2 regions of the Pseudomonas sp. MYb327 genome follow, and region 1 is predicted to be linked to the other one. Evidence: riboswitches for the same ligand, from Rfam matches in the RefSeq annotation. Region 1 holds a riboswitch; the other holds the start of a gene.
What was found. A riboswitch is a leader RNA that binds a small molecule or an ion and turns the genes downstream of it on or off. The one in region 1 is predicted to bind cobalamin.

Region 1 (16,063 bases):
ATGTCGATCACCTGGGCGCCGGCTTCGACCTGCTGCAGGGCGACTTCCAGGGCTTCGGTGTAATTGTCTTCACGGATCAGGCGGGCGAATTTGGCGGAACCGGTGATGTTGGTGCGCTCGCCGACGTTAACGAACAGCGAGTTGCGATCGATGGTGAACGGCTCCAGACCCGACAAGCGGCAGGCTTTCGGGATCTCCGGAATTTCGCGCGGCGCGTAACCGGCCACGGCTTTGGCGATGGCTTCGATGTGGCCCGGCGTGGTGCCGCAGCAACCGCCGACGATGTTGAGGAAGCCGCTTTGGGCAAATTCTTCGATGACCTTGGCGGTTTGCGACGGCAGTTCGTCGTACTCGCCGAATTCGTTCGGCAGGCCGGCGTTCGGGTGAGCCGATACGTGGGTGCTGGCCTTGTTCGACAGCTCTTCCAGGTACGGGCGCAACTCGCTGGCGCCGAGGGCGCAGTTCAAGCCGACCGAGATTGGCTTGGCGTGGGCCACGGAGTTCCAGAACGCTTCTGTGGTCTGGCCGGACAGGGTGCGGCCGGAGGCGTCGGTGATAGTGCCGGAAATCATGATCGGCAGTTCGATGCCCAGCTCTTCGAACACGCCTTGCACGGCGAAGATCGCGGCTTTTGCGTTCAAAGTGTCGAAAATGGTTTCGATCAGGATCAGGTCGGCGCCGCCTTCGATCAGGCCCTTGGTGGCTTCGGTGTAGTTCTCTACCAATTCATCGAAGGTTACGTTGCGATAGCCGGGGTTGTTCACGTCCGGGGACAACGAGCAGGTGCGGCTGGTCGGGCCGAGAACGCCGGCGACGAAGCGTGGCTTGTCCGGGTTCTCGAGGGTTTTCGCGTCGGCGACCTTGCGCGCCAGGCGAGCGCCTTCTACGTTCAGTTCGTAGGCCAGTTCTTCCATGCCGTAATCGGCCATGGAAATGCGGGTGGCGTTGAAGGTGTTGGTTTCCAGGATGTCGGCGCCGGCATCCAGGTAGGCTTTCTCGATACCACCAATCACGTCCGGGCGGGTCAGTACCAACAGGTCGTTGTTGCCTTTGACATCACTCGGCCAGTCGGCGAAGCGTTTGCCACGGTAATCCTGTTCCTCAAGCTTATAGCTCTGGATCATCGTGCCCATGCCGCCATCGAGAATCAGGATGCGCTCCTTGAGGGCGTGCTTGAGAGCTTGAAGGCGAACGCTGCGATCGGACATTTGGACTACTCGGTAAGACCATGACGAAGGGCCCGGATGATAGCAAACCTGTGCGCATTTAGAGCATGTCCGGAATTTGCATGAATATCGCTCATGTTGGCGGGGCGGGTGGACAGGTAGAATCGCGGCGTTTTTCAAGGATCAGGATCAGGGACATGTCGTATCGCTTCGTCGTCAGCAGTGTGTTGCTGTTAGTAAGCTGGGGCGCCGCTGCGCAAACCCCGGCAATTTCTGCTGTCGTTTCTCCTTCTGTTTCCTACAGTCGCGACATTCAACCGATCTTCACTGATAAATGTGTGGCCTGCCACGCCTGCTACGACTCTGCCTGTCAGCTCAACCTGGGCAGTGGCGAAGGGGCGGCACGCGGCGCCAGCAAAACTCCGGTCTACGACGGTGATCGCAGCCAGGCTGCTGCGCCGACCCGATTGTTTTATGACGCTTTTGGCAAGCGCGCGTGGCAGCAAAAGGGCTTCTATTCGGTACTCGACGCCCAGGGCAACCAGGCCGCGCTGATGGCGCGCATGCTGGAATTGGGCCACCAAACCCCGCTGCAACCCAATGCCAAATTGCCCGAAAACATCGCCCTGGGGCTGAACCGCGAAAACATGTGCGCCATGCCGGCAGAGTTTGACGGCTACGCCAGCTCCCATCCGAGGCAGGGCATGCCACTGGCGGTGACCGGCCTGACCGATCAGCAATACCAGACGTTGCAACGCTGGCTGGCTTCCGGTGCTCCGATCGATGAACAAGGCCTGGTGCCCAGTGCCAAGGAAGCCTTGCAGGTGGTGCAGTGGGAAAACCTGCTCAACGCCCCCGGCGCCCGCCAGAGTCTGGTAGGGCGCTGGTTGTTCGAGCACTGGTTTCTCGCGCACATCTATTTCAAGGACGGCGAGCCGGGGCATTTCTTCCAGTGGGTGCGTTCGCGCACGCCGACCGGCCAGCCTATCGACTTGATCAATACCCGTCGGCCGAATGACGACCCCGGCACTCAGGTCTATTACCGCTTGTGGCCGGTGCAGGGTGTGATCGTGCACAAGACTCACATCACCTATCCGCTCAGCGCGGCGAAGATGGCGCGGGTCAAAAGCCTCTTTTATAACGGCAACTGGCAAGCCGATGCCTTGCCGGGCTACGGGCCGGAACGCCGGGCCAATCCGTTTTCGACTTTCGAAGCGATCCCGGCGCAGGCGCGTTATCAGTTCATGCTCGATAACGCCGAGTATTTCGTGCGCACCTTTATTCGTGGCCCGGTCTGCCGGGGCCAGATCGCCACCGACGTGATTCGCGATAATTTCTGGGCGCTGTTCCAGGCGCCGGAGCATGACCTTTACATTACCGACCCGAACTATCGCGGCCAGGCCACGCCGTTGCTGGCGATGCCGGGGCAGAACGACGACGTTGGCAGTGTCTTGACCCTGTGGCACGACTACCGCGACAAACGCAATGAATACGAGGCGCTGCGTCGGGACAGTTACGCTGATCTGCCGCCGCCGAGCTGGTCGAGCCTGTGGGCCGGCAATGACAACGCGCTGTTGAGCATCTTCAGGCATTTCGACAGCGCCGCAGTCACCAAAGGGCTGATCGGGGAGGTGCCGCAGACAATGTGGCTGTTCGACTTTCCGCTGCTGGAGCGTACCTATTATCAGTTGGCAGTGAATTTCGATGTGTTTGGCAACGTGTCCCATCAGGCCCAGACGCGGCTGTATTTCGACCTCATTCGCAATGGTGCCGAGCAGAACTTCCTGCGCCTGATGCCGGCCGACTCCCGCGATGGCTACCTCGATGATTGGTATCAGGACGGCGGTAAATTCAAAATGTGGCTGGATTACGAGTCCATCGACAACGACACGCCGACCGCCCTGAAACTCAATGAAAATGATCCCAAGCGCGACTTCGCCATGCAGTTGCTGGCACGCTACGGCGACCTGAACGCCAAGCCTGATCCCATCAATCGCTGCGACGGCGCCTATTGCTCGCGGCCGAACATCGATGCGGATTTGCAGGAAGCCGAACAAGCGTTGAGTCGCCTGACATCACGTCCGGCGGCAGGCCTCAAGGTCATCGATCAACTGCCGGAAGCGACCATGCTGCGCGTCGAAACCGTGAGCGGGAAGCGCGAGGTCTACAGCCTGTTGCGCAATCGCGCGCACAGCAACGTGGCGTTTCTGATCGGCGAGTCGCTGCGGTACCAACCTGGGCTGGATACGCTCACCATTTTCCCGGGTGTTCTGAGCAGTTACCCGAACTTCATCTTCAACATCCCCGCCGAGCAGGTGCCAGAGTTTGTGGATGCGATGGAAAACGCCACGGACGCGGTCCGCTTCGAGAAAATCGTCGAGCGCTGGGGCGTGCGGCGCAGCCATCCGCAGTTCTGGCAGTATTTCCATGACCTGAGCCGCTATATCCATGAAACCGACCCGGTGGAAGAGGGCGTGCTGGACATGAACCGCTACGAGAATCTTTGATCGATTGACGATGACCCGGTGTCGGACTCTATAGGCACCGCCAATCCTGTAGGAGCTGGCTTGCCCGCGATAGCCATCAATGTTGACTGGGATGGCGCCATCGCCGGCGAGCCAGCTCCAATAAAGGGATTGGGGTGAGTCGAGTTATCGGGAGGGCCATCGATGTTGATTTCAGTGCAGGCGCTTCGCGCGCTCGCGGCCTGGACGGTGGTTTGCCACCATTTCATGCAGATTTTCTTCGACTTTCACGCTCGCGGGCCAGTGGGGCAGATGTTCATCGACAAGGGCGCGGTGGGCGTCGACATCTTCTTCGTCATTAGCGGGCTGGTGATTTTCCTGTCCACTGAAAGCAAGTCGCTCCCGCCTGGCCGCTTTCTGCTGTATCGACTGTTTCGCATTGTCCCGGCGTACTGGTTGTATACGGTGCTGATGGCCCTGCTGGTCGTGTTCGCCAAGCCCGTGTTGCCGGATCAGACGGTCGACTGGTCGCATTTCTTGCTGTCGTTGTTGTTTATTCCTACGCAAAATCCTGGTGGCTACGGCATTTATCCGACGCTAAATGTCGGCTGGACGCTCAACTACGAAATGCTGTTCTACGTGCTGTTTGCCTGGGCGCTGCTGTTTCGCCTGCAGGTCCGGTTGCTGGTCGTCGCAGCGCTGCTGTTTGCGGTGTGTCAGGCGTGGACCGGATATGGCTGGGTCAGCGAGTTTTATCGCTCGGATATCGTTTACGAGTTTTTACTGGGGATCGCCATCGGGATGATCTACCGCCGTGGCTGGATCAAACCCAGACTCTGGCTGCCGTTGCTGGGCATCGTCGGCGCGTTGATGGTGATCTACCACGCGGCTCCGCAGCCACGGTTGCTGGCCTGGGGCCTGCCGAGTGCGGTGCTGGTCCTGGCTTGCATGTCGCTCGAGCGGTTTTTCGCGAACAACAGATTGTTCAAGTTGCTCGGCGATTGTTCCTACTCGGTGTACCTGATGCACGTCCTGGTATTGTCTGCGGGCGGTTTCATCGCACAGCGCTATGGGATAAATCCCTACGTGATGTTCGCGATCTGTGTGGCGACCATCGGGTTGGGATCGTGGGCAAGTTACGAATGGGTGGAAAAATGCAGCTATCGGTGGCTTAAAGACTGGATTGACGGTGAAGCGAAGGATGAGCCAGTTCCGGTTCTTTCCCGACAAAAATACTAGGACTTTGTCCGGCGCGATGATTGGCGTAAACTGCGCCCAAGCCTGCGAGGAGTTTCCATGACCGCTATTACCATCACCGACGCCGCCCACGATTACCTGGCTGATCTGCTCTCCAAGCAGAACACCCCGGGTATCGGAATCCGCGTCTTTATCACCCAGCCTGGCACCCAGTACGCCGAAACCTGCATTGCCTACTGCAAGCCGGGCGAAGAAAAACCTGAAGACACGGCGTTGGGGCTGAAAAGCTTCACCGCGTACATCGACCATTTCAGCGAAGCTTTCCTGGACGATGCCGTTGTCGACTACGCCACCGACCGCATGGGCGGCCAACTGACCATCAAGGCACCTAACGCCAAAGTACCAATGGTCAATGCCGACAGCCCGGTCAACGAGCGTATCAACTACTACCTGCAAACCGAGATCAACCCGGGGCTGGCCAGCCACGGCGGTCAGGTCAGCCTGATCGATGTGGTTGAGGACGGCATCGCCGTTCTGCAGTTCGGCGGCGGTTGCCAGGGCTGTGGCCAGGCAGACGTGACCCTCAAGGAAGGCATCGAGCGCACGTTGCTCGAGCGTATTCCTGAGCTGAAGGGTGTGCGGGACGTGACCGACCACACGCAGAAAGAAAACGCCTATTACTAAGGTGTTCGCTGCGAGCATAAAAAACGGCACCCGTGAGTGCCGTTTTTTTATGGGTGAAATTCACTGGCCCTATCGCTGGCAAGCCAGCTCCTACAGTGAAACGCGGTCAACTGTAGGAGCTGGCTTGCCAGCGATAAGGGCCTAAGGGCGATACAAATGAGCATGCCCCGCACGATAAAGCGACGACTCACTGAAGTGATCACTGCCCAGCACCCGGCCCACCAATATTAACGCGGTACGCCTAAACCCCTTGGCCTCGACCTTTTCGGCAATGTCCTCAAGCGTCCCTACCACCCAATCCTGATCCGGCCATGTCGCCCGATGAATCACCGCAATCGGGCAGTCCGCGCCGTAATGCGGCAGCAATTCAACCAGAATTTTCTCCAGATGATTGACCCCCAGATGAATCGCCATGGTCGCCCCGTGCTGCGCCAGGTTGCCCAGTTCTTCTCCAGTCGGCATTGCGGTTTTGTCGGCGTAGCGGGTCAGGATCACGCTCTGTGACACGTCCGGCAACGTCAGTTCCGCGCCCAACAGCGCCGCGCAGGCCGCCGTCGCGGTCACGCCAGGAATGATTTCAAAAGGAATGCCGAGTTCGCGCAGGTAGCGAATCTGCTCGCCGATGGCGCCATACAGGCTCGGATCGCCAGAATGCACGCGCGCCACGTCCTGGCCGTTGTCGTGGGCGGTCTTGATCAATTCGATGATCTGTTCCAGGTGCAGTTCGGCGCTGTTGACCACCTGTTCGGCGCGATGCCCTTCGAGCACGGCGGCGGGGACCAGCGAGCCGGCATAGATGATCACCGGGCAGCTGCGAATCAGCCGTTGACCCTTGACGGTGATCAGTTCCGGGTCGCCGGGACCTGCGCCAATAAAGTAGACGGTCATCGTCGGTTCCTGTGAGAAAAAAGGGGCTGGGCAAGGCTTCAGATGAAGATTGCTCATGATTGAATGCGCGGATTATCGGGGATTTTATGCCGCGCCAGCCAATGCCAGAGTGGCCTGGGCGTATTTTTGTCGCCGGATGAGCAGTTTCGCCGGTGCATTATCAAGCTGTTCAGCCAGGGCCAGCGCGGCACTTTCCGCCACGCCATAGCAGCCCGTGCGCTCGAACGCGATGTCCGAATGATGGCTAAGTTGCGGCTGATAACCGGCTAACTGTGCGCTACTGAAATACATCACTTCCAGACCAAGCTGCTCAGCGAGTTCTATCAGGGCCGGCTCATCACGCTTCAAGTCGATACTCGCCAGGGCCGTGATTTCATGGATGTCTATTTGGTGCGCTTGCAGTGCCTGATCAAGCAACGCTCGTAGCGTGCTGACGGGACAGCCTCGTTGGCAGCCCAGGCCGACCACCAGGGTCGGCGCTGTGCCGGGATCCGTCATGCGTGGTATGGACCATCGCTTTTGCGGCGGAACAACCAGGCGCTGATCAGGCCCAAGGCCAGCCAGAATGCCACGTTGGTCAACTGCGAAGCGATTTTGAACTGCGCTTCAAGGGCTTCCGGGGCGAGCATCGAATGCACCTCCGGTTGCGGCGCGCCAATCACGTGAGGAACGGCGAGGATCGCCACGCCGAAGAGTTTCATCAGCCAGTGGCGGCTGAATACGATCAGTGCAATGCCGACAGCGGTGGAGGAAGCCGTACCGATCCACCAGATTTGTCGCTGTGCCAGATCGGCAGCGGCGGTGCCTGGCAGTTCAGGCGGTAAGCCAAGCGTCGGCGCCAGCACGAAAGTTGCGTAACCGGCCAGGCCCCAGAGCAGGCCTTGAGAAGTTTTGGTTGGCGCGCGCAAGGTGTAGAGACCGGCGAGCATCAGGGCGAAGCCGACAGCCACCACCAGGTTGCCACCGGTGGTCGACAGCACGCGCTGCCAGCCGTCTTCCGGCGCCCAGGCTTCGGCATCGTGGGTGTGAGCCGCGACTCCAGCGGCATGTTCGTGGACTTCAACCGCGGCGGGTTCCGATTTCTCGTAGGTTTCGGCTTGTGAAATCAGCGGAGACACCCAGAGACTTTGCAGCAGGGTGAGCAGCAGGGCGGCCAACAGACCGGTGAAACCTGCAGTTTGCGCAATACGCTTGATCATGTCGGCAGGTCTCAATGGCATGGGAACGCGGCGCTGTGGCGCGTATCGTGGGCAGCGTTGTGGACTGCTTCGATGTGCGAGAAACCGGCAAAATACACCAGGCACGCACCGAGGATCGACGCACAAATGGCGGCGGTCAGGCGTTGAGTGAGGGTAGTGGTGCTGCTGGCGGTGGTGCTGTGGCCGGTGCTGCTGATGATCGACATGGCGCTTCCCTTTGTGCTGTCAGCGGGGGAATAAGAGCGCGAGCAGAACCCGGCACGACCGAGCGCGCAGAGGTTCGAACAGCGCCCGCCCACCGCGGGTTTGTTGATTCAGTGATCGTATTGGTCACTTTGTGTTGCGGGCCGGTCTCCGGGCTCACGAGGGGCGCAGGCGTTAGCCTTGACCTGCAAGCATCACCTTCCCATGCCGCAATGGCACAGTGGATCTGACGCTTCGCTCGCTTACCGTTGCGGGGGCAGCACCGGACTGACATGGCTTTGAGTAAAGCACATGATTCACCGGTTTCCCGTTTCACCCTGTGAAGGGCACCCGTAACAAGGTGCGTAGGAGAGCATGGGCGAGGGGCGGGCGTCAATTGGCAAGGGTTCTCGTTTGCGGCACAGGGGAGGTTGGGCGCCTCACGGACATTGACCCGCCCCAATACGATGCGTAGCCTTGCGCTTTCGAGGTTCTTCGGCGTTTGTCGAAGCTAAGAAGGGAACGCGGTCAATGCCGCGGCTGCCCCCGCAACTGTGAACGGTGATGTTCGCTGCCACGCCACTGCACGCTCAAGCCTTGAGCCCGCGGGAAGGCGCAGCGAACGCCAGTCAAGTGACTGGCACACCGTCAGCCAGGAGACCTGCCTCGATACAGATTCTCACTACAACCGGGCGGGGTGATCCGGTGGCGAACGCTTCTGGCGCGCTTGTGCGTTGCCGGTTCTCGTCCCGAATGCCCGCCACCTTGCCAAAGGGCATCCGATGAAAACACTGGCCAAACTCCCCGTCACCATCGTTACCGGCTTCCTCGGCTCGGGCAAAACCACCTTGCTGCGGCACATGCTCGACAACACCCAGGGCCGTCGAATCGCGGTGATCGTCAACGAGTTCGGCGAGCTGGGCATCGACGGCGAAATCCTCAAGCAGTGCTCCATCGGTTGCACCGAAGAAGAAGCCAACGGCCGCGTCTATGAACTGGCCAACGGCTGCCTGTGCTGCACCGTCCAGGAAGAGTTCTTCCCGGTGATGCGCGAACTGGTGGCCCGTCGTGGCGACCTCGACCACATCCTCATCGAAACTTCCGGCCTGGCCCTGCCAAAACCGCTGGTCCAGGCCTTCCAGTGGCCGGAAATCCGCAGCGCCTGCACCGTTGACGCGGTGATCACCGTGGTCGACAGCCCGGCCGTGGCCGCCGGCACTTTCGCCGCATTCCCGGATCAAGTCGACGCTCAGCGCAAACTCGACCCGAATCTGGATCACGAATCACCGCTGCACGAGCTGTTCGCCGACCAACTGTCCAGCGCCGATTTGGTGATCCTCAACAAGGCCGACCTGATCAGCCCCGAAGACCTGGCCCGTGTACGCCTGGAAGTTGCCGAAGAATTGCCGCCGGCAGTGAAGGTAATCGAAGCCAGCAGCGGTCGCTTGCCACTGGACGTACTGATCGGCCTCGGCGCCGGTTCCGAAGAACACATCGATAGCCGCCACAGCCATCACGATCATCACCACGACGATGACGATCATGATGACCACGATCACGACGCGTTCGATTCCATTTCCATCGAACTGCCGGCATCCGACGAAAGCCTGTTGATGGACGCGCTGACCCAATTGGTGGTCCAGCACGGCATCCTGCGCGTCAAGGGTTTCGCCGCGATCCCGAGCAAGCCGATGCGCCTGCTGATCCAGGGTGTGGGCACGCGTTTCGACAAACACTTCGACCGTCAGTGGGGCGCTGAAGAAGCACGCACGACGCGTCTGGTGTTGATCGGCCAGGCACTGGATGCCGCGTTGCTCGAAGCGCAATTGCGCGCCGCGCTCAGCGTGTAAGTCATGCACCTGCTCAGGACCCAGCCCGGCGGTTTCGTGTCGGATGACAACATTGCCGACCTTGGACAAACCCCCGCCGAGCTGGTGATCCTGTGCAGCGGCGATTCCAGCCTGGCGCTGCTCGCCGAAGCGGCGCAGCAATTGCCCGACGATTACCCGAGCGTGCGCCTGGCCAACCCGATGCAGGTGCAGAACCATGCGTCGGTCGATCTGTACATCGACGAAGTGCTGCGCCACGCGAAGGTCATCTTGATTTCGCTGCACGGCGGCATCGCCTATTGGCGTTACGGCGTCGAGCGGTTGGTGGAATTGTCACAGCGCGGAGTGCAACTGATTCTGGTGCCGGGCGATGATCGTCCGGATCCGGAACTCAGCGACCTCAGCACTGTTCCCGCCGAAGAACGCGATCGGCTTTGGCAATTCCTGCGACAGGGCGGCATGGGCAACGCCCTCGACTTTTTCCGTTGCCTGGCCAATCGCTGGCTGGATCGCGACTACCCCTGGGCCGAGCCGCAAACCCTGCCGCGCACGGCGATTTACCATCCGCAAAGAAGCCCGGCGACACTGCAAGATTGGCAAGCCGACTGGCAGGTTGACCAACCGGTGGCGGCGGTGCTGTTTTACCGCTCGCATTTGCAGGCGGCGAACACGGCTTTTATCGATGTTTTCTGCCAGCGTTTGTTGGCGGCGGGGCTCAACCCGTTGCCCATTGCCCTCGCCAGTTTGAAAGAACCCGGCTGCCTGTCGATGGTCGAGGATTGGCTGGATGAAACATCAGCTTCGGTGATTTTGAATACCACGGGTTTCGCCCAATCCAGCCCCGAAGCGCCGCATCTGCGACCGTTTCGGCGCAATATCCCTGTGATCCAGGCGATTTGCGCCCAGGACAACGAACCCGGTTGGCGCGCCAGCGAACAGGGCCTCGGCCCTCGTGATCTGGCGATGCATATTGCACTGCCGGAGCTGGACGGAAGGATCATCAGCCGCCCGATCAGCTTCAAGGATCTGGCCTGGCGCAGCGAGCGCAGTCAGTCAGACGTGGTGTGCTACCGGCCGCAACCGGAACGCATGGATTTCGTCGCCGAACTGGCGCGGCGCTGGATTGATCTGGCGCGGCTGCCGAATGCTGAAAAGCGCGTTGCGCTGATCCTCGCCAACTACCCGACCCGCGATGGTCGCATCGGCAACGGCGTGGGCCTCGACACCCCGGCGGCGGCGCTGAATATTCTGCGTGCGTTGCATATCGAAGGGTATCCGCTGCCGGGCGATTTGCCGGAAAGCGGCACGGCGTTGATCCAGCAGTTGCTCGGTGGCGTCAGCAACGACCTCGACACAATCGACCAGCGTCCATGCCAGCAAAGCCTGGCGATGGACGACTATCTGCTGATGTTCAACGCCTTGCCCGAAGCCAACCGCCAAGCGGTGTCGGAGCGCTGGGGCACGCCCGACAGCGATCCGATGTGCCGAGGCGGGCGGATGATGATCGCCGGGTTGCGCTTGGGCCTGACCTTCGTCGGCATTCAACCGGCGCGGGGCTATCAGGTGGATCCGAGCGCGGTGTATCACGATCCGGACCTGGTCCCGCCCCACGGCTATCTGGCGTTCTATTTTTGGTTACGCAACACCTACGGCGCCCACGGCGTGATCCACGTCGGCAAGCACGGCAATCTCGAGTGGCTGCCGGGCAAAGGTGTCGGGCTCTCCGAAAATTGCTGGCCGGACGCACTGCTCGGGCCGCTGCCGAACATCTATCCATTTATCGTCAACGACCCGGGCGAGGGCGCCCAGGCCAAACGCCGTACCCAAGCGGTGATCATCGACCACCTGATGCCGCCGCTGACCCGCGCCGAAACCTACGGCCCGCTGCGCAACCTTGAGTTGCTGGCCGACGAATATTACGAAGCGCAATTGCTCGATCCTCGACGCGCTCGGGAATTGCAGCGCGACATCCTGCAACTGGTGCGCGACACGCACATCGACCGCGAGCTGCAAATGGACGAAAAACTCGACAGCGATGCCGATGCGGCGATCTGGCTGCCGCGCCTGGACACGTACCTGTGCGACTTGAAAGAGTCGCAGATCCGCGATGGTCTGCACGTGTTTGGCGAGTCACCGGTGGGGCGATTGCGCACCGACACCTTGCTCGCGCTGTTGCGCATACCTCGCGGCGATGGCCGGGGGGCGCAATCGAGTCTGCTGCGGGCGCTGGCCAAGGCGTTCGTGCTGGGCTTCGATCCGCTGGATTGTGCACTGGCCGAGCCGTGGACAGGGCCGCGCCCGGACGCTTTGCTGTCGATCAGCGATGAGCCGTGGCGTACCACCGGCGACACCCGCGAACGCCTGGAGCTGTTTGCCACACAACTGATCTTCTGTGGGAGCGAGCCTGCTCGCGATGGAGTGTCAGCTACATCAATCTCAACTGACACAGCGCTTTCGCGAGCAGGCTCGCTCCCACAGGAGGCGAGTTGGTCTGAAGTGAGCGCCATCCTCGACAACTTGCGCGAAGTGGTCGCGCCGCGACTGGACGCCTGCGGCCCCGCAGAAATGCGCGGTCTGCTCGACGCGCTACGCGGCCGTTTCGTCCCGGCCGGCCCCAGCGGAGCCCCCAGTCGCGGTCGCCTGGACGTACTGCCCACCGGGCGCAACTTCTATTCGGTGGACGTGCGCAACCTGCCAACCACCACCGCATGGCGCATCGGTTTCCAGTCGGCCAACCTGATTCTCGAGCGTCATCTGCAAGACCATGGCGACCATCTGCGCCAGCTGGGTTTGTCGGTGTGGGGCACGGCGACCATGCGTACGGGCGGTGACGACATTGCCCAGGCCATGGCGCTGATGGGCGTGCGTCCGGTGTGGGCGACGGGCAGTCAACGGGTCGACGATTTTGAAATTCTGCCGCTGAGTCTGCTCGACCGTCCGCGAGTGGACGTGACCTTGCGTGTGTCGGGTTTCTTCCGCGATGCCTTTGCCAACCTGATTCGCCTGTTCGACGCCGCCGTGCAAGCGGTCGCCGCGCTGGACGAACCGGACGATTTCAACCCGCTGGCAGCCAAGGTCCGCGCCGAGCGCGAAGCGTTGCTGCAATCGGGGCTCGATGAAGAGACAGCGCGGCGTCAGGCTGGTTGGCGCATCTTCGGTGCCAAGCCCGGTGCGTATGGTGCGGGCGTGCAGGGCACCATTGATGGTCGGCTGTGGCAGAGTCGCGAGGATCTGGCCGAGGTTTATTTGAACTGGGGTGGTTACGCCTACGGTGGTGCCGACGAAGGCACCGCGGCCCGCGAGCAGTTTTCTCAACGCCTGAGCCAGGTACAAGCGGTGCTGCAGAACCAGGATAACCGCGAACATGATCTGCTCGATTCCAACGACTATTACCAGTTCCAGGGCGGTATGCTCGCGGCGGTGGAAAGCCTCAGCGGTGCAGCAGCGGCCAGTTATCACGGCGATCACAGTCAGCCAGACTTGCCGAAGATCCGCACGTTGAAGGAAGAGTTGAACCGGGTCATTCGCTCACGGGCAGCTAATCCAAAGTGGATCGACGGGGTCAAGCGTCACGGCTACAAAGGCGCGTTCGAGATGGCGGCGACGGTCGACAACCTGTTCGCGTTCGACGCCACCACGCAGTTGATCGACGATCACCAGTACGCGTTGTTGGCGGACGCTTATTTGCTTGATCCGAACACCCGAGACTTCGTGCGCGAGCACAATCCCCACGCCCTGCGCGACATGACAGAACGCATGCTCGAAGCGCAGCAGCGAGGGATGTGGAAGGACCCGGGCGAGTACCGCGAAGCACTGGAAAATCTGTTGCTGGATATAGAAGAAGACAGCTGATGCAACACCCCTGTGGGAGCGAGCAGGCTCGCTCCCACAGGGGAACGTGTATTTACCCCGACCATGATTGAGTATTGAAGATGACCGACATCCCCCATTTCCCGCTTTCCGCCGTGGTCGGCGCCGACGATTTGAAACTCGCCTTGTACCTCACCGCCATCGACCCGAAGATCGGCGGCGTGCTGATCGAAGGCCCGCGCGGCATGGCCAAGTCGACCCTGGCCCGTGGCCTGGCGGACCTGCTGGCGAGCGGTCAGTTCGTCACCTTGCCCTTGGGCGCTACCGAAGAGCGTCTGGTCGGCACACTCGACCTCGACGCCGCCCTCAGCGAAGGTCGCGCGCAATTTTCCCCCGGTGTGTTGGCCAAGGCGGACGGCGGTGTGCTCTACGTCGATGAAGTGAATTTGCTGCCGGATCACCTCGTCGATCTGCTGCTCGACGTGGCGGCCAGCGGCATCAATCTGGTGGAGCGCGACGGCATTTCCCATCGGCATTCGGCGAAGTTCGTATTGATCGGCACCATGAATCCGGAAGAGGGTGAGTTGCGTCCGCAACTGCTCGATCGCTTTGGTCTGAACGTCGCCCTTGGTGGTCACACGGCCCCGGCCGAGCGCGGGCAAATCATCCGTCGGCGTCTGGATTTCGACAGTGACCCGCAACGATTCTGCACCGAGTGGGAGAGCCAGCAGCAGTCGTTGCGTGAGCGCTGCCAGAATGCGCGCAGCCTTTTGGCGAGTATTCCCCTCGACGATGAAGCGCTGGCGCAGATTGCCGAGCGCTGCTTTGCCGCCGGTGTCGATGGCTTGCGCGCCGACCTGGTCTGGCTGCGCGCGGCGCGAGCCCATGCCGCCTGGCGCGGCGCCACATCCATTAGCGACGAAGATATTGATGCGGTCGCCGAGTTCGCCTTGCGTCATCGTCGTCGCGAACACACGGCGCCGGCACCTCAACAACAGCCGTCCCAGTCCAGCCAAAATCCAAACCCGAGCGAAGGCCAGGGCCAATGGGGCGATATGCCCGCCCAAGCGCTGCCGGTCGGAGCACGACGCGAAGTGCCGAGCTGGCCAAAAAAGCCCTAGGCATTCGCCCTCGATCTGACGCGGGGGCGAATGCCAGACCCCGCGCCGGACGGCTGGAACACGGCAAACAGGGCACACGTCACGCTGCGCGCAGCGGCTCGGTGAATTGGTCGGGTACGTTACTCAATGGCCGGCCACGTCAACGCGACGACCTGCTGTACCACCTGCGTACGCGCTCGGCCCATGAACTGTGGCTGGTGATCGTCGATGCCTCGGCTTCAACCCGTCGCCATCAGGCTTTGAGCGACGCCAAAGGCTTGCTGGCGCAGTTATTCGATGACGCCTATCGACAGCGTGCGCGCCTGGCATTGCTGACTGCCAGCGGTGCCGTGCCGAAGTGGCAGGTGCAAGGGTTGCAGGCGTCGAGCGGTTTGCGCCATTGGCTCGACGGGCTCGGCGCGGGTGGTGGCACACCGTTGTTGGCGGCGTTGAGTGAAGCGGGGCGCTGGCTTGCCGTGCGGCAAAAGCGTTTTCCGGCGGAGCAGCAACGGATGTTGGTGGTGACCGATGGCCGCTTGAAAGACTGGCCGACGTTGCCCGCGCTCGATTGTCCGGGACTCGTGATCGACATCGAACGCGGGCCGATTCGCCTCGGGCGCAGCAAGGTGTTGGCGTTGCAGTTGCAGTCGCAATATCAGCATATCGACGAGCTGCTACCGGCGTGAGTGAGTCGTTGTCTGAGCGGACCTCATCGCGAGCAGGCTCACTCCCAGAGTGATCCGTGTGAAACGAAGATTTCATCAACACCGGACAAGCCCTGTGGGAGCGAGCCTGCTCGCGATGACGGCATAACGGTCGCCATCGATTTTGCGTTACTTACCCATCGCCGCCCGATACTGCCGGGTGCGCTTGGCGACGTACACGCGATCTACAATCAACGCCCAAATCGCCGAGACTTGCGGCCATGTCTTGCGTCCACGACTCAAACGATGCATCTGGAACCGCACCACCGCCATGCTCGCCAGCGACGCCAGCGTTTTACGCTTCCAGCGTATCGGCGGCAGCTGCGGCTGACTGTTCTGGCCTTTGCGCCATCGATTGACCAACTGCGGCTCAATGGCGAGCGCCGTGCCGATGCCGGCCATGGCGATGCCGCTGTCGAGCACTTGCTCGACCACTGCCAGCCGCCGAATCCCGCCCGTCACCATCACCGGCATGCGTGCCACGCCGGCCAGTTCACCGGCCAGTTCCAGAAAATACGCCTCGCGCGCCAGGGTCCGGCCGTCGCGGGCCTCGCCTTGCATCGCCGGCGCTTCGTAGCTGCCGCCGGAGAGTTCCAGCAGGTCGATGGGGTGATCGTTAAGCCACTCGATCACCTGGCGAGCATCGTCGGCGTCGAATCCACCGCGCTGGAAGTCTGCCGAGTTGAGCTTCACCGAAACGCAGAACTGCGGCGACACGGCGTTGCGTACGGCGCTGACCACCGCCAGCAGCAAACGGGCGCGATTTTCGAGCGAGCCGCCCCAGCGGTCGGTCCGGCGATTGGTCAACGGCGAGAGGAACTGGCTGATCAGGTAGCCG
Region 2 (16,063 bases), 830 kb from region 1:
TGGTGCCGATGCTCGCCAAACAGTTGTTTCGTTTATATGAGCTGGCGCCGCAGATGCTCGACTGGTTGCAGCACACTGCACTGCCGTGGGCGCAATCGAAGTTCGGTTTGTCGGAGGGGTTCTGGAAGTTCGACAAGCTCAAGGCTGCTATCAGCGAGCACATGGGGCAGACCACCGATATTGTCGGTGTCGTGCTGAGCCAGGCGACCGCGTCTGGCCTGGCGCTGATTGGCTGGCTGGCGAATCTGGTGTTAATTCCGGTGGTGAGTTTCTATCTGCTGCGGGATTGGGACCTGATGATGGCCAAGATCCGCGGCTTGCTGCCCCGTGATCGTGAAGAGCAGGCAGTGTCCCTGGCCGGTGAATGCCATGAAGTGCTGGGGGCGTTTGTCCGCGGGCAATTGCTGGTGATGGTGGCGTTGGGTGTGATCTACGCGGCGGGCCTCATGTTGGTAGGGTTGGAGTTGGGGTTGTTGATCGGCCTGATTGCAGGCCTCGCGGCGATTGTGCCGTACATGGGCTTCGTCATCGGTATTGGCGCAGCGTTGATTGCTGGTCTGTTTCAGTTCGGAGGCGATCTGTATCCCATGATCGGCATCGTGGCTGTGTTCATGGTCGGGCAGGCGCTGGAAGGCATGGTGCTGACGCCATTGCTGGTGGGTGACCGGATTGGTCTGCACCCGGTAGCGGTGATCTTTGCGATCCTGGCCGGTGGCGAGCTGTTTGGCTTTACTGGCGTTCTGCTGGCGTTGCCGGTGGCGGCGGTGATCATGGTGCTCGTGCGCCATATGCATGATTTGTATAAAGATTCGAATATGTACAGTGGCGTCGACGATCCTGAGCTTTAAAGCTTGAAATGAGCGAGACGCCGATGACCTGGTTAAGGCCAGGTCGGAACGATGGGTTCGTCTGGCGGTCGGATTGACCGCCAAAGAATCTGTCATAAAACCGGGGCACAAACGCAAACCTTTGATTTTGCTTGTGGTCTGTCGCATTGTGCGGTCGGCTTCACGGGTATAAACTTCGCAAACTTTACACAGAGGCCACTAACGGTTCCTTTGGAACTGTTCAGTCAGCATGAAACCGATTCAGCTGCCCCTAGGTGTGCGTCTGCGTGATGACGCCACTTTTATCAACTACTACCCAGGCGCCAATGCCGCTGCACTCGGCTATGTCGAGCGGCTGTGCGAAGCCGACGCCGGGTGGACCGAAAGCCTGATTTACCTCTGGGGCAAGCACGGGGTAGGGCGCACGCATCTGTTGCAGGCTGCCTGTTTGCGATTCGAGCAGATGGGCGAGCCGGCGGTTTACCTTCCGTTGGCTGAGTTGCTTGATCGCGGCATTGAAATCCTCGACAACCTCGAACAATACGAACTGGTTTGCCTGGATGATCTACAGGCGGTTGCCGGCAAGGCGGATTGGGAAGAGGCGCTGTTTCATCTGTTCAATCGTCTGCGTGACAGTGGTCGGCGTCTGTTGATTGCCGCTTCGACTTCCCCACGTGAGTTGCCGGTAAAGCTTGCAGACCTTAAATCCCGCCTGACCCTGGCACTGATTTTTCAGATGCGACCGCTTTCCGATGAAGACAAACTGCGCGCCTTGCAACTGCGCGCATCCCGTCGCGGATTGCACCTGACGGATGAAGTCGGGCACTTCATTTTGACTCGCGGTACTCGGAGCATGAGTGCGCTTTTCGAGCTGCTCGAGCGTCTTGACCAGGCTTCTCTTCAAGCCCAGCGCAAACTGACTATTCCCTTCTTGAAAGAAACGCTGGGCTGGTAAAAGCTCCGATTTCTCTCGGTTTTTGGCATATTTCAGGCGCCAGAAAACGCACTTTCCTACACGCGTAGGCAGCGCAAGCGTCTAAATGGGGCTTAAGCGCTTAGATGTTTACGAGAAACCGAGAAGTCACAAAAAGTTCGATTGAATTTGCAAATGAGGATGATAGCGGGCATAGTCTCGGCTTCTTTACAACTATCAGCCACGGTCGTGCCCATGCTAAATCGCTTTGCACCCCTCGTGCCTCTCGCACTCGTTACCCTGTTGTTCGGTTGCGCTGCTCACTCTCCAGTGTCCCAGCAAGAGCAACAACAGCAGGTTAAAAACTCTGTTACCGCCCAATCTTCCGCTCGTTATCAGGAAGATCTTTTTCAAGAAGAGGCGGCTACCGAAAAAGAACTCGCAGCTTTCGCCGATGGCAAGTCGTACAAACTTCCAGTCCTGGCTGACAGCATTCTCGAACGCGGCATGTCCCTGATCGGTACCCGTTACCGTTTTGGCGGCACCTCTGAAGCCGGTTTCGATTGCAGTGGTTTCATTGGCTATCTGTTCCGTGAAGAAGCCGGGATGAACCTGCCTCGCTCCACTCGTGAAATGATCAACGTTGACGCTCCGCTGGTCTCCCGCAGTAAGCTGGAGCCGGGCGATTTGCTGTTCTTCGCCACGAATGGTCGTCGCGGTCGCGTCAGTCACGCCGGGATCTACCTGGGCGACAACCAGTTCATTCATTCCAGCAGCCGCCGCAGCGGTGGTGTGCGAATCGATAGCCTGGGCGACAGCTACTGGAGCAAGACCTTCATCGAAGCCAAGCGCGCTCTCGCGATGGCACCCGGGGCGTCTCCAATCGTCACCGCTCGCAAGTAAGCGGACAATTTGTAAGGTGAACTTAAAGTCTTACTTGAAGTTTGCCGCGTAGCAGCTAGAATCTTGATCTATTAATGATGGCAAACCGCCTGCGTCACGCGCAGGCGGTTTTCTTTTCTGCGCTCCCCGCAGAAAAAGCCGCAGCCAGATCAGGATGTTCTGCTTATGACGATGTCGGCCCGCCTCACACTCATGCTCTTCGCCGCGCTGCTCAGCGCTTGCGCCAGTCGCACACCGCCTCCTGCGCCGGTGGTTCGCGCGCCTATCGTGTTCGGTCCTTCCCAAGCCTTTTCGCCTGAAGCGGAAGACGTACTTTTCCGTGCGTTGGGCCTGGTGGGTACGCCTTATCGCTGGGGTGGAAACACACCGGATTCCGGGTTCGATTGCAGTGGCCTGATCGGTTACGTCTACCGAGATGTCGCCGGTATTTCCTTGCCGCGCACCACGCGCGAGATGATCACCATGCAAGCCGCCAGCGTCGGCAAGGAAGGCCTGCAAACCGGCGACCTGATCTTCTTCGCCACCAATGGCGGCTCCCAGGTCAGTCATGCCGGCATCTACGTGGGTGAAGGGCGTTTCGTCCATGCTCCGGCCACCGGTGGCACGGTCAAGCTCGACAGCTTGTCCAAGGCGTATTGGCAGAAAGCCTACCTGAGCGCCAAGCGGGTCCTGCAACCGGAGCACCTGGCGCGTAATCCGTAAGAGCCAGAGGTTGTCGTCATGACCGCTCGCACGCTCAATCTCGACGATTCGCTCTATCACTACCTGCTTGATGTGTCCTTGCGCGAAACGCCGCTGCTCAAGCGATTGCGTGACGAAACCCAGGCGCTGCCCATGGCGCGTTGGCAAGTAGCGCCGGAGCAAGGGCAATTTCTCGAATTACTGGTAAAGCTCATTGGCGCCAGGCGTGTGCTGGAAATCGGCACCTTCACTGGCTACAGCGCCCTTTGTATGGCGGCGGCATTGCCTGAAAGTGGTTCACTGATCTGCTGTGACATCCCTGGTGACTACAACGCAACGGCGCTTCGTTATTGGCAGGAGGCCGGTCTGGCCGAGCGAATCGATCTGCGTCTGGCGCCCGCGCTGGAAACGCTCGCCGAGATTGAACAGCAAGGGCAGGGCGGACAATTCGACTTGGTGTTCATCGACGCGGATAAGGCTAATTACCCGACCTATCTTGAGCATGCGCTGCGCTTGTTGCGCGTGGGTGGCCTGGCGGTATTCGATAACACCCTGTGGAGTGGTCGGGTGCTTGAGGAAAATCCCGAGAGCGCCGATACCCGCGCGATCCAGGCACTCAATCGTGCCTTGAAGGATGATGTGCGGGTGGATCTGTCGCTGTTGCCGTTGGGGGATGGGTTAACACTTTGCCGCAAGCGCTAAAGATCGCATCCTTCGGCAGCTCCTACAGGGATTGCATGCATCCTGCAGGAGCGCCGAAGGCTGCGATCTTTTGACGTTTACTTAACCGCTGACACGCGCCACACCTTGTTCCCCACATCATCTGCCACCAACAAATCTCCCTGCTGATCAATTACCACGCCCACCGGCCGGCCCATGGCTTTTTCCTCGTCATTAAGGAAACCGGTAAGCACATCAACCGGCTGCCCGGTCGGTTTGCCGGCACTGAACGGTACGAAAATCACTTTGTAGCCACTGTGCGGTTTGCGATTCCAGGAACCGTGCTGGCCGATGAAGGCGCCTTCCTTGAATTGCGTCGGCAGTTTATTGCCTTCGGCAAACGTCAGCCCCAATGAGGCGGTGTGCGGGCCGACGGCATAGTCCGGGGCAATCGCCTTGGCCACCATCTCCGGTTGTTGCGGTTCGACACGAACGTCGACGTGCTGGCCGTAGTAACTGAAAGGCCAGCCGTAAAATCCGCCGTCCTTCACTGAGGTGATGTAGTCGGGCACCAGGTCACTGCCGATTTCGTCCCGCTCATTCACGGCTGTCCACAACGCGCCGCTGGAGGGCTCCCACGCCAAGCCGTTCGGATTGCGAATCCCGGAAGCGAAGATCCGGTGGTTGCCCGTGGCGCGATCCACTTCCCAGATCGCCGCGCGACCTTCTTCCTGGTCCAGGCCGTTTTCTCCGACGTTACTGTTGGAGCCTACCGTGACATAGAGCTTGCTACCGTCCTTGCTGGCAATAACGTTTTTGGTCCAGTGGTGATTCAGCGTTCCACCCGGCAAGTCGACCACTTTGATGGGCTGCGACTTGATCGCCGTGTCACCGTCTTCATAGTGGAAGCGCAACAGGCGATCGGTATCGGCAACGTACAGGTCATTGCCCACGAGGGTCATGCCGAAGGGCGAGTTGAGGTTTTCCAAGAACACCGTGCGAGTTTCCGCGATGCCGTCGTGATCCTTGTCTCGCAGCAGCGTAATGCGATTCGGGCTGGGAACAGCCGCGCCGGCGCGCCCCATGACTTTCTTCATGACCCAGCCCTTGATGCCTTTGCCGTCATCGGGTTTGGGCGGGGCGTTGGTTTCGGCCACCAGCACATCACCGTTGGGCAGTACATAGAGCCAGCGCGGGTGATCAAGGCCGTCGGCAAACGCTGCCACTTGCGTGCCGGCAGCGGCGACGGGTTTTGCGCCCTCCGGCCAGCCGATGGCCGCGGCGATGTTCACTGTCGGGACCAGTGTCTTGTTCGGTTCTGGCAACTTGGGCGACGGGCCGGTGCCGTCGGAGACTTGCAGGCTGGAGGTTTCACCGCAAGCGGCGAGCCCTCCGGCGAGCGCGATAACGAGAACGAGCTGGGGCTTGCGCATACTGATCTTCCCTATGAATGCTGTGACCTAATCAATAGAGAAGCGAGGATGCGCGATGGTTCAACCGTCAGCCGCGAGCTTCCTTGAACAGTACGGCAATGCCGGGGTGGTAGTTGCCACCTTCGTTGCGCAATTTGCGGTAGGCGTAGGGGAAATACCAGGCCACGGCGCAGGTGTGCTCCTTTTGCAGGTCATCGACCATGTCTTGAAGTTCTTCCGGGGTGGCGCCGTGCTGGGTTTTTTGCGGGGCAACGAACAGGCAGCCGAGTTTCAGGTCGCTGGCGTAGCTGATCTTCCTGGCGTCGCTGGTGACATCGAGCAACGCCTGGGTCAGGTTCAAGCTGTTGACCCGTGGCCAGCGTTGCGTGGTTTGAAGCCAGGCCTTGGCGTCGGGTGTGGCGATGAATAGATCGGCGCGGCCGTTGCGTTCGCCTTCTTCGATCTGTTTGCGGGTGGGCGATTGTTGCAGGGTGATCATCTCTGCCGCCCACGCGGCAGCGGAGAGCAGGCCGAGGTTGGCTTTTTCATCCATCCAGTAAGGCGTTTCATTGTCGCCGCGCACGGCGTTGTAGCGGTCGATACAGTCAAACCAGCGTTCCAGCGCAGGGCGCAGGAATTCCAGCTTCGGATTGCTGATGATCATGCCTTGCATGGGGCTTACTCTTGTTATTATGTTTAAGGTTATGGCTCTTTGATATCACTGCTTCGAGTGTGGCACAAGATTGCCGTCAGTTTGTTGATCAACGGCAGTTATTCGCTCTCGAGTCCCGTCTTCAATTGACGCTCCACCCCCAACCCTCTAACCTTCGCGGCTTGTTTCAGGTGCTCTGTGGCTTGGGTCGACAGAGTGAAACAGGGAAGCCGGTGAGTGAGCGTTTTCAATCGATGAAACTCATGATCCCGGCGCTGCCCCCGCAACGGTAAATGAGTGAAAGGCTGCGCCTTGAGCCACTGTGTCGACTGACATGGGAAGGCGCGCAGCCAGGCCAACGCCGCTCATGAGCCCGGAGACCGGCCTGATCCATCCAAGCGGCATCACGGTGGGCGATGCCAGGCTTCTTGCCGTCTTTTCTTGTGCCTGCCCGCCGTTATCCAGCCTCAACGGAGAGCTCCCCCATGACTGATACCCCTGATCGTGACGAACGTCACCTGGCGCGCATGCTGCGCAAAAAAGCCGTGATCGACGAACGCATCGCCAACTCTCCGAATGAATGCGGCCTGTTGTTGGTGCTGACCGGCAACGGCAAAGGCAAGAGCAGTTCGGCGTTCGGCATGCTCGCCCGCGCAATGGGCCATGGCATGCACTGCGGCGTGGTGCAGTTCATCAAGGGGCGCAACAGTACGGGCGAAGAGTTGTTCTTCCGACGTTTTCCAGAACAAGTGCGTTTTCATGTGATGGGCGAGGGCTTCACTTGGGAAACCCAGGATCGCCAGCGCGACATCGCCGCCGCCGAAGCGGCGTGGGCGGTATCACAGCAATTGCTGCGCGATCCGTCCATCGGCCTGGTGGTACTGGACGAATTGAACATCGCCCTCAAGCACGGCTATCTGGATCTGGACCAAGTGCTCAGCGATTTGCAGGCGCGACCGCCGATGCAGCACGTGGTGGTCACCGGTCGTGGCGCCAAGCCGGAAATGATCGAATTGGCCGACACCGTCACTGAAATGGGCATGATCAAGCACGCTTTTCAGGCCGGGATCAAAGCGCAAAAAGGCGTGGAGCTGTGAATCAACCTCGTCATTGCCCGGCGGTATTGATCGCCGCGCCGGCGTCTGGTCAGGGCAAGACTACGGTCACCGCCGCACTGGCCCGTTTGCATCGCAATCAGGGGCGCAAGGTTCGCGTGTTCAAGTGCGGCCCGGACTTTCTCGACCCGATGATTCTCGAGCGCGCCAGCGGAGCGCCGGTGTATCAACTGGACATGTGGATGGTCGGCGAGCAGGAAAGTCGCCGACTGTTGTGGGAAGCCGCCGCTGAAGCTGACTTGATTCTGATCGAAGGCGTCATGGGTCTGTTCGACGGCACGCCGTCCAGCGCTGACCTGGCGCGGCACTTTGGCGTGCCGGTGCTCGGTGTGATCGACGGCACCGCCATGGCACAGACCTTTGGTGCGCTGGCCCTGGGCCTGGCGCGCTATCAGTCCGACTTGCCGTTTGCCGGCGTGTTGGCCAACCGCGTGGGCACCGTGCGTCACGCGCAATTGCTCGAAGGCAGTCTGACCGAAGGACTGCGCTGGTACGGCGCGTTGTCCCGGGAAACCGGAATCGAATTGCCCAGCCGCCATCTCGGACTGGTTCAGGCCAGCGAGTTGAATGATCTCGACGTGCGTCTCGATGCAGCGGCCGAAGCGTTGGCCAGCAGTTGCGAGGTTGCGCTGCCGCCTGCGGTGGAATTCGGCGCGCCGGATGTGATCGACGTCGAACCTCTACTGAGCGGTGTGCGCATTGCCGTGGCCCGTGACGAAGCGTTTGCCTTCACCTATGGCGCCAGCCTGGATTTGCTGCGGGAGATGGGCGCCGAACTGTCGTTCTTCTCGCCGATCCGCGACGCTGGTTTGCCGGAGGCCGACAGCTTGTATCTGCCGGGCGGCTATCCGGAATTGCACCATGTCGCGCTGTCGCAAAACACGGCGATGCTTGAGGCGATCCGCGCGCACCATGCTGCCGGCAAGCCGTTGCTGGCCGAGTGTGGCGGCATGCTTTATTTGCTCGATTCGTTGACCGATGTTGAAGGTACGCGTGCGGAACTGGTCGGTTTGCTGGCCGGTGATGCGGTGATGCAGAAGCGTCTGGCTGCATTGGCGCTGCAAGCGGTGGAACTGCCGGAAGGTTCGTTGCGCGGGCACACCTATCATCATTCGCTGACTACGACCGAGCTCGTGCCGATTGCTCGGGGCTTGAGTCCTAACGGCGGGCGTGGGGCGGAGGCGGTTTATCGTGAGGGGCGGATGACGGCTTCGTACGTGCACTTCTATTTTCCGTCCAATCCGTCTGCGGTTGCCGCGCTTTTTGCACCTGATCTGGAAACCGCTATCGCTGGCAAGCCAGCTCCCGCAGTGGGCGGTGTAATACCTGAAGAAATGCAATCCCTTGTGGGAGCTGGCTTGCCAGCGAACGGGCCATGACCGACAACGCCTTTTCCGAAGCCGAGCGCGCAGCGGTTTATCGCGCCATCGGTGAACGCCGCGACATGCGCCACTTCAGCGGCGGCACGGTCGAGCCCGAACTGTTGCGCCGCCTGCTCGAAGCCGCGCATCAGGCCCCCAGCGTTGGCCTGATGCAGCCCTGGCGCTTCATCCGCATCAGCGACCGCACCCTGCGCGGCGAGATTCAGGCGCTGGTGGAAGAAGAGCGCATCCGCACCGCCGAAGCCCTCGGCGAGCGCACCGACGAATTCATGCAGCTCAAGGTCGAGGGCATCAATGACTGCGCCGAAGTGCTGGTCGCTGCGCTGATGGAGGATCGCGAACAGCATATTTTCGGCCGTCGAACCTTGCCCGAAATGGACTTGGCGTCGTTGTCCTGCGCGATCCAGAACCTCTGGCTGGCGTCCCGTGCCGAAGGGTTGGGGATGGGCTGGGTTTCGCTGTTCGAACCGCAAGCGCTGGCCGATTTGCTCGGGTTGCCCGCCGGCGCCAAACCGTTGGCCGTTCTGTGCCTGGGGCCAGTGACAGAGTTTTATCCAGCACCAATGTTGGTACTTGAAGGCTGGGCGCAGGCGCGTCCGCTTAGTGAGTTGTTGTATGAAAATTATTGGGGAGTGCGTCCATGAGTGTGGCGTTGTTGAGTGTCGCCGCCGTGGCGCTGGATGCGCTGCTGGGTGAACCCAAGCGCTGGCATCCGCTGGTGGCGTTCGGCCGATTTGCCGAGCGCATCGAGCAACGATTCAACGGGGGAGGGCGCGGCTGGCGCAGTCACGGGGTCACCGCGTGGGTGATGGCGGTGGTGCCGCTGACCTTGCTGGCCACGGCCTTTTCCTGGACGCCATACGTGGGCTGGGTCGTCGAAATTCTCGCGCTCTATTGCGCCCTCGGCATGCGCAGCCTCGGCGAGCACGTCGAACCCGTGGCCAAGGCCTTGCGCAGTGATGATCTGGACGAAGCGCGTACCCGCGTCGGTTACCTGGTCAGTCGCCAGACCAGCGAACTGGATAAAACCGAAGTCGCCCGGGCCGCCACTGAGTCGGTACTGGAAAACGGCAGCGACGCCGTGTTCGCCGCGCTGTTCTGGTTCGCCGTGGCTGGCGCGCCTGGCGTGGTGCTCTACCGTTTGAGCAACACCCTGGACGCGATGTGGGGTTATCGGAATGAACGCTTCGAGCGTTTCGGCTGGGCGGCGGCGAAGATCGACGACGTACTCAATTACATCCCTGCGCGGCTAGTGGCGTTGACTTACGCGCTACTGGGAAAAACCCGCCTGGCGCTCAAATGCTGGCGTAGTCAGGGACCGACCTGGGACAGCCCGAATGCGGGGCCGGTGATGGCGGCGGGGGCCGGTGCACTGGGCGTCGAGTTGGGTGGGCCGGCGATTTATCACGGTGAATTGCATGTACGTCCACAACTCGGTGAAGGCGTGCCAGCGGACGCCGATTCCATTGACCGTGGCTGGCAATTGGTCCAGCGCGGCGTATGGTTATGGCTGCTGATTCTCTGCGTGGGGGCTGAATTTTATGCTTGAGCACGGCGGACGGTTGCGCAAGGCCGCGCTCGAATACGGCATCGAGGAAGCCGATTGGCTTGACCTGTCCAGCGGCCTCGCGCCCTGGCCATTTCCGGTTCCGGATATTCCGTTGCGGGCCTGGGCGCGTTTGCCGGAAACCGATGACGGTCTGGAACAGGTCGCCTGCGATTACTACGGCACATTGCAGGCGCTGCCGGTGGCTGGTTCGCAAATGGCCATCCAGTTGCTGCCGCGTTTGCGTCGGGCGGGCAAGGTTGGGGTGCTGTCGCCCTGTTACGCCGAACATGCCGAAGCCTGGCGCCGCAATGGCTACATCGTGCGCGAAGTGCTGGAGCAGGAGGTCGACTTTTATATCGACAGCTTCGATGTGCTGGTGGTGGTCAACCCGAACAATCCCACCGGCCTGAATCTGCCCCCGGCGCGGTTGCTTGAATGGCATGCGCGGCTGGCCCAGCGCGGAGGCTGGCTGGTGGTCGACGAAGCCTTCATGGACAACACGCCGCAACTCAGCGTGGCGCCGTTTGCCCATCAGGTCGGATTGATCGTGCTGCGTTCGTTTGGCAAGTTCTTCGGCCTGGCCGGGGTTCGCCTCGGTTTTGTACTGGCTGAGCGCAAGTTGCTCAAGTTGCTCGCTGAGCAAGTAGGACCATGGGCGGTCAGCGGCCCGACCCGGGTTCTGGGGCAAGCTTGCCTGCGCGATACCGAAGGGCAGGCGCAGCAACGCGTGCGCACCGAAGAAGCCAGCGAGCGACTGGCGTCGTTGCTGGAACAATACGGTTTCAAACCCCAAGGCGGTTGCGCCTTGTTCCAGTGGCTGATCACCGAGCGCGCCGAGGCGTTGCACGAATTCATGGCCCGGCGCGGCATCCTGCTGCGGTTGTTCACGCAGAACAGCAGCCTGCGTTTCGGCTTGCCTGGCGATGAGGCTGATTGGACTCGCCTGACCGCCGCACTTGAAGCCTTCAGCAAGGAAAACCCATGACCACGTTGATGGTGCAGGGCACCACCTCCGACGCCGGTAAAAGTACGCTGGTGACGGCGCTGTGCCGTTGGGTCACGCGCCAGGGCGTCAGTGTGGTGCCGTTCAAACCGCAGAACATGGCGCTCAACAGTGCGGTGACGGCCGATGGCGGCGAGATCGGACGTGCGCAAGCCGTGCAGGCCCAGGCCGCTTTCCTTGAACCGCATACCGACATGAACCCGGTGCTGCTCAAACCCAACAGCGATACCGGCGCCCAGGTGATCATCCATGGCCGTGCCGTCACGACCATGAACGCCGTCGCTTATCACGACTACAAAACCATCGCCATGCAAGCGGTACTGGCCTCCCACGAACGGTTGAGTGCAGCGTATCCGGTGGTGATGGTGGAAGGGGCGGGCTCGCCCGCGGAGATCAATCTGCGCGCTGGCGACATCGCCAACATGGGCTTTGCCGAAGCGGTGGATTGCCCGGTGGTGCTAATCGCCGATATCAATCGCGGCGGGGTGTTCGCACATCTGGTGGGTACTTTGGAGCTGCTGTCGCCGAGCGAGCAGGCGCGGGTCAAGGGTTTCATCATCAACCGTTTTCGCGGCGATATCGCCTTGCTGCAACCCGGTCTCGATTGGTTGGAGGACCGCACCGGCAAACCGGTGATCGGCGTGTTGCCGTATGTGATGGATCTGCATCTGGAGGCTGAGGACGGCATTGATCAGCGCCAGACTGACAAGGCCGATCAAGTGCTTAAAGTGGTGGTGCCGGTGCTGCCGCGCATCAGCAACCACACCGATTTCGATCCGCTGCGTTTGCATCCACAAGTGGACCTGCAATTTGTCGGCCCCGGCCAGGCGATTCCACCGGCCGACCTGATCATTCTTCCCGGCTCGAAAAGCGTGCGCAGTGATCTCGCGTATCTGCGGGCCAACGGCTGGGATACCGCGATCTCCCGGCATTTGCGCTACGGCGGAAAAGTGCTCGGCATCTGCGGCGGCCTGCAAATGCTCGGCGAACACGTGCACGATCCGCTGGGGCTTGAAGGAGCGCCAGGTTCGAGCGCGGGGTTGGGGTTGTTGGCGTTTGCAACGCAACTGGAAGAAGAGAAGCAACTGCGCAACGTGCGCGGACGTCTGGCGCTGGAGAATGCTGAAGTCAGTGGCTATGAAATCCATGCCGGCGTCACCACCGGACCGGCATTGGAAAACGCTGCCGTGCAGCTGGATGACGGTCGCTGCGACGGTGCGCAGAGTGTTGATGGACAGATTTTCGGTACTTACCTGCATGGCCTATTTGAATCCCCGGCAGCATGCAGTGCGCTGTTGCGCTGGGCGGGTTTGCGGGATGTGCAGGACGTCGATTACCACGGGTTGCGCGAGCGCGATATCGAGCGGTTGGCGGATCTGGTGGAGACGCATCTGGATACCTCACTACTGCGTGAGCTCTGTGGGTTTTAGGCTGGTTTTGTTGGCCTCACCGCACATTTAAAGGAATGAACCATGCTCCAACTGATCCTCGGCGGCGCCCGCTCCGGCAAAAGTCGCCTGGCTGAAAAGCTGGCTTTGGACAGTCAACACCAAGTGATCTACATCGCCACCAGCCAGCCCCTGGACGGCGAAATGAACGACCGGGTCGCCCATCACCGCGCCCGCCGTCCCGCCGAATGGGCATTGATCGAAGAACCGCTTGAGCTGGCCCGGGTCCTGCGCGAGAACGCCAGCGCCGATCGCTGCCTGTTGGTGGATTGCCTGACCCTCTGGCTGACCAATCTGCTGATGCTCGACGATACAGAGCGCCTGGTCGCCGAACGCGAGGCGTTGCTGGAGTGCCTGGCGTCGTTGCCGGGTGAAATTATTTTTGTCAGCAACGAAACCGGAATGGGTGTCGTGCCGCTGGGCGAATTGACTCGCCGTTATGTCGATGAAGCCGGTTGGCTGCATCAAGCTCTTGCCGAGCGCTGTCAGCGAGTCGTCCTGACCGTCGCCGGCCTGCCTCTGACTTTGAAAGGAACTGCGTTATGAGCCAATCCTGGTGGCTGAACCCGTGCAAGCCGATCAATGCCCAAGCCGTCGAACAGGCCGAAGCCCGCCAACAGCAACTGACCAAACCGGCTGGCTCCCTCGGTCGTCTTGAATCGGTAGCGGTGCAGTTGGCGGGATTGCAGGGACGGGTCAAGCCGAGCCTTGATCAGGTGTGGATCGCGATTTTTGCCGGTGACCACGGTGTGGTCGCTGAAGGGGTGTCGGCGTTTCCCCAGGAAGTCACCGGGCAAATGCTGCTCAACTTCGTCAACGGCGGTGCGGCGATCAGTGTTCTGGCGCGGCAGTTGGGAGCCTCCCTTGAAGTGGTTGATCTCGGTACCGTTACGCCGTCGTTGAACCTGCCGGGCGTGCGGCATCTGAATGTCGGACCCGGCACGGCAAACTTTGTGAACGGTCCGGCCATGACGGCTGCTCAAGGTGAGAGGGCGCTACAGGCTGGCCGCGACAGCGCACAACGCGCAATCGTAGCGGGTGCGCAGTTGTTCATCGGTGGCGAAATGGGCATCGGCAACACCACGGCGGCCAGCGCTCTGGCCTGTGCTTTGCTGGATTGTCCGGTGATGCATTTGACCGGACCGGGCACCGGGCTGAATGCCGCGGGTGTCAGTCATAAGGCGCTGGTGATCGAACGTGGATTGGCTTTGCACGGCGCTCAGCGTGGCGATGCTTTGCAGACTTTGTTCAACCTTGGTGGTTTTGAAATCGCGGCGTTGGTCGGTGCTTACCTGGCCTGCGCCCAGGAAGGTGTCGCGGTATTGGTCGACGGCTTCATTTGCAGCGTCGCGGCGCTGGTGGCGGTGCGCTTGAATCCTGAGTGCCGGCAGTGGTTGCTGTTCGGCCATCGCGGTGCTGAACCCGGTCATCGTCATGTACTGGAAACCTTGAACGCCGAACCTTTGCTCGACCTCGGCTTGCGCCTGGGCGAGGGTAGCGGTGCTGCGTTGGCCGTGCCATTGCTGCGTCTGGCCTGTGATCTGCACGGGCAGATGGCGACGTTCGCCGAAGCGGCGGTGGCGGATCGTCCGGCATGACCTTGCGCCTGGATCTGCTGCGCCACGGCGAAACCGAGCTCGGGGGAGGTCTGCGCGGCAGCCTCGACGATGCATTGACCGACATCGGTTGGCAGCAGATGCGTGCGGCAGTGGCGGAGCAGGGGCCGTGGGATCGGCTGGTCAGCTCGCCATTGCAGCGCTGTGCAAGATTCGCTGAAGAACTTGCCGAGAAACTGGGCCTGCCGGTGGAGTTGAATAAAGACCTGCAAGAGCTGCATTTCGGCGCGTGGGAAGGGCAGAGTACGGCCAAGTTAATGGAAACGGATGCCGAAGCCTTGGGTTTATTTTGGGCTGATCCCTATTCATTTACGCCACCTCAGGGCGAGCCCGTCACTGCATTTTCCGCACGGGTATTGGCAGCGGTGACGCGTTTGCAGGCGGCCTATGCGGGCGAGCGGGTGCTGCTGATCAGCCATGGCGGGGTCATGCGTTTGTTGCTGGCACAAGCGCGCGGGTTGCCACGTGAGCAATTGCTCAACGTTGAGGTGCGGCATGGTGCGCTGTTCTCGTTGTCGGTCGAGCCCGGCGGTTTGCTTAAGGAAGCGTTCTGATCATGTTGCCGTTCTGGATCGCCCTGCAATTCCTGAGCAGCCTGCCGATTCGTCTGCCAGGCATGCCAGCGCCGAAGGAGTTGGGGCGGTCGCTGTTGTTTTATCCGCTGGTGGGTTTGTTGTTCGGCGGGATTTTGTGGGCGCTGAACTGGCTGCTGATGGGTACGCCATTGATGTTGCACGCGGCGCTGTTGTTGACGGTTTGGGTGTTGCTCAGCGGCGCGTTGCACCTGGATGGCCTGGCCGACAGCGCTGATGCGTGGCTGGGTGGATTCGGTGATCGTGAACGCACCTTGACCATCATGAAAGACCCTCGCAGCGGGCCGATCGCGGTGGTTACGCTGGTGCTGGTGTTGCTGCTCAAGTTCGCTGCATTGCTGGCCTTGATCGAACAGCAATACGCCGTGGCGCTGATCATCGTGCCATTGCTCGGTCGCAGTGCGTTGCTGGGGTTGTTCCTGACCACGCCCTATGTGCGTGCCGGTGGTTTGGGGCAGGCGCTGGCCGATCATTTGCCGCGATTGGCGGGCAAGCAGGTACTGGTCGGCAGTGCGGTGATTTGTGTGTTGATCGCCGGTTTTGGTGGCGTGTTGGCGCTGGTGCTGGCGACGGTAGTGTTTGTCTGGTTGCGCCAGGTCATGCTTCGGCGGCTGGGCGGGACGACAGGTGATACGGCGGGGGCGTTGCTGGAATTGCTGGAGATGGCGGTGCTGGTGGGTTTGGCGATCTTTTGATTTTTCTGCGATCCTGTAACTTGATTTAACACACTCGCGGGTATATACACGCACCATGCTCGATTCCCAATGTTTATGCATCAACCTGCGTCGCGCCGCTCGCGGCGTCAGCAGACATTACGACGGCGCTCTCGACGGCTTCGGGATCAACGTTGCGCAGTATTCTTTGCTGTGCAATTTACAGCGCCTGGATCAGCCGAGCATTTCCACCCTGGCCGAAGCGATGGGGCTGGATCGAAGCACTCTGGGACGCAATTTACGCGTACTGGAGGGCGAAGGTCTGGTGATGCTGGTCGAGGGCGAAGACATGCGCAATCGCATCGTGCGGCTGACGAATGCCGGTGCCGAGCGCCTGAAAGCAGCCTTGCCGGCATGGGAAGCGGCGCAGCAGCGATTGGTTGATCGCCTGGGCGCCGAAAAACGTGAAACGTTGTTGAAGTTGCTGGACGAACTGGCTTGATGCCGGTTTGTTCGATCTTAAGCGGGTATATACCCGCGCCGGGAGAATAAGAATGACATCGATGTGGCGTACGTGCGGCTGGGTTTTGTTGGGGAGTGCGCTGATCCTTGCGTTGTCTCTGGGTGTGCGGCATGGCTTCGGCCTGTTCCTGGCG

Region 2: it holds a riboswitch for cobalamin, as region 1 does, so the genes downstream of both, cobO (cob(I)yrinic acid a,c-diamide adenosyltransferase) here and cobW (cobalamin biosynthesis protein CobW) in region 1, are expected to answer to the same signal.

The regions. Positions count from the first base shown of each region.
Region 1 covers NZ_CP159258.1:1,636,981-1,653,043, forward strand. The annotation lists gene metH (methionine synthase) at 1-1,208, opposite strand, end outside; gene ABVN21_RS07390 (fatty acid cis/trans isomerase) at 1,364-3,673, shown strand; gene ABVN21_RS07395 (acyltransferase) at 3,836-4,870, shown strand; gene nfuA (Fe-S biogenesis protein NfuA) at 4,928-5,512, shown strand; gene cobM (precorrin-4 C(11)-methyltransferase) at 5,654-6,400, opposite strand; gene ABVN21_RS07410 (cobalamin biosynthesis protein) at 6,485-6,898, opposite strand; gene ABVN21_RS07415 (CbtA family protein) at 6,895-7,599, opposite strand; gene ABVN21_RS07420 (CbtB-domain containing protein) at 7,611-7,805, opposite strand; cobalamin riboswitch at 7,927-8,152, opposite strand; cobalamin riboswitch at 8,254-8,466, shown strand; gene cobW (cobalamin biosynthesis protein CobW) at 8,565-9,632, shown strand; gene cobN (cobaltochelatase subunit CobN) at 9,636-13,463, shown strand; gene ABVN21_RS07435 (ATP-binding protein) at 13,544-14,542, shown strand; gene ABVN21_RS07440 (VWA domain-containing protein) at 14,644-15,207, shown strand; gene ABVN21_RS07445 (NADH:flavin oxidoreductase/NADH oxidase family protein) at 15,355-16,063, opposite strand, start outside.
Region 2 covers NZ_CP159258.1:803,062-819,124, forward strand. The annotation lists gene ABVN21_RS03655 (AI-2E family transporter) at 1-848, shown strand, start outside; gene hda (DnaA regulatory inactivator Hda) at 1,078-1,782, shown strand; gene ABVN21_RS03665 (NlpC/P60 family protein) at 1,996-2,643, shown strand; gene ABVN21_RS03670 (C40 family peptidase) at 2,809-3,345, shown strand; gene ABVN21_RS03675 (class I SAM-dependent methyltransferase) at 3,364-4,026, shown strand; gene ABVN21_RS03680 (sorbosone dehydrogenase family protein) at 4,104-5,417, opposite strand; gene ABVN21_RS03685 (hypothetical protein) at 5,485-6,069, opposite strand; cobalamin riboswitch at 6,221-6,452, shown strand; gene cobO (cob(I)yrinic acid a,c-diamide adenosyltransferase) at 6,534-7,145, shown strand; gene ABVN21_RS03695 (cobyrinate a,c-diamide synthase) at 7,142-8,542, shown strand; gene bluB (5,6-dimethylbenzimidazole synthase) at 8,539-9,189, shown strand; gene cbiB (adenosylcobinamide-phosphate synthase CbiB) at 9,186-10,094, shown strand; gene cobD (threonine-phosphate decarboxylase CobD) at 10,087-11,079, shown strand; gene ABVN21_RS03715 (cobyric acid synthase) at 11,076-12,527, shown strand; gene cobU (bifunctional adenosylcobinamide kinase/adenosylcobinamide-phosphate guanylyltransferase) at 12,570-13,091, shown strand; gene cobT (nicotinate-nucleotide--dimethylbenzimidazole phosphoribosyltransferase) at 13,088-14,143, shown strand; gene cobC (alpha-ribazole phosphatase family protein) at 14,140-14,715, shown strand; gene ABVN21_RS03735 (adenosylcobinamide-GDP ribazoletransferase) at 14,718-15,449, shown strand; gene ABVN21_RS03740 (MarR family transcriptional regulator) at 15,505-15,909, shown strand; gene ABVN21_RS03745 (MFS transporter) at 15,962-16,063, shown strand, end outside.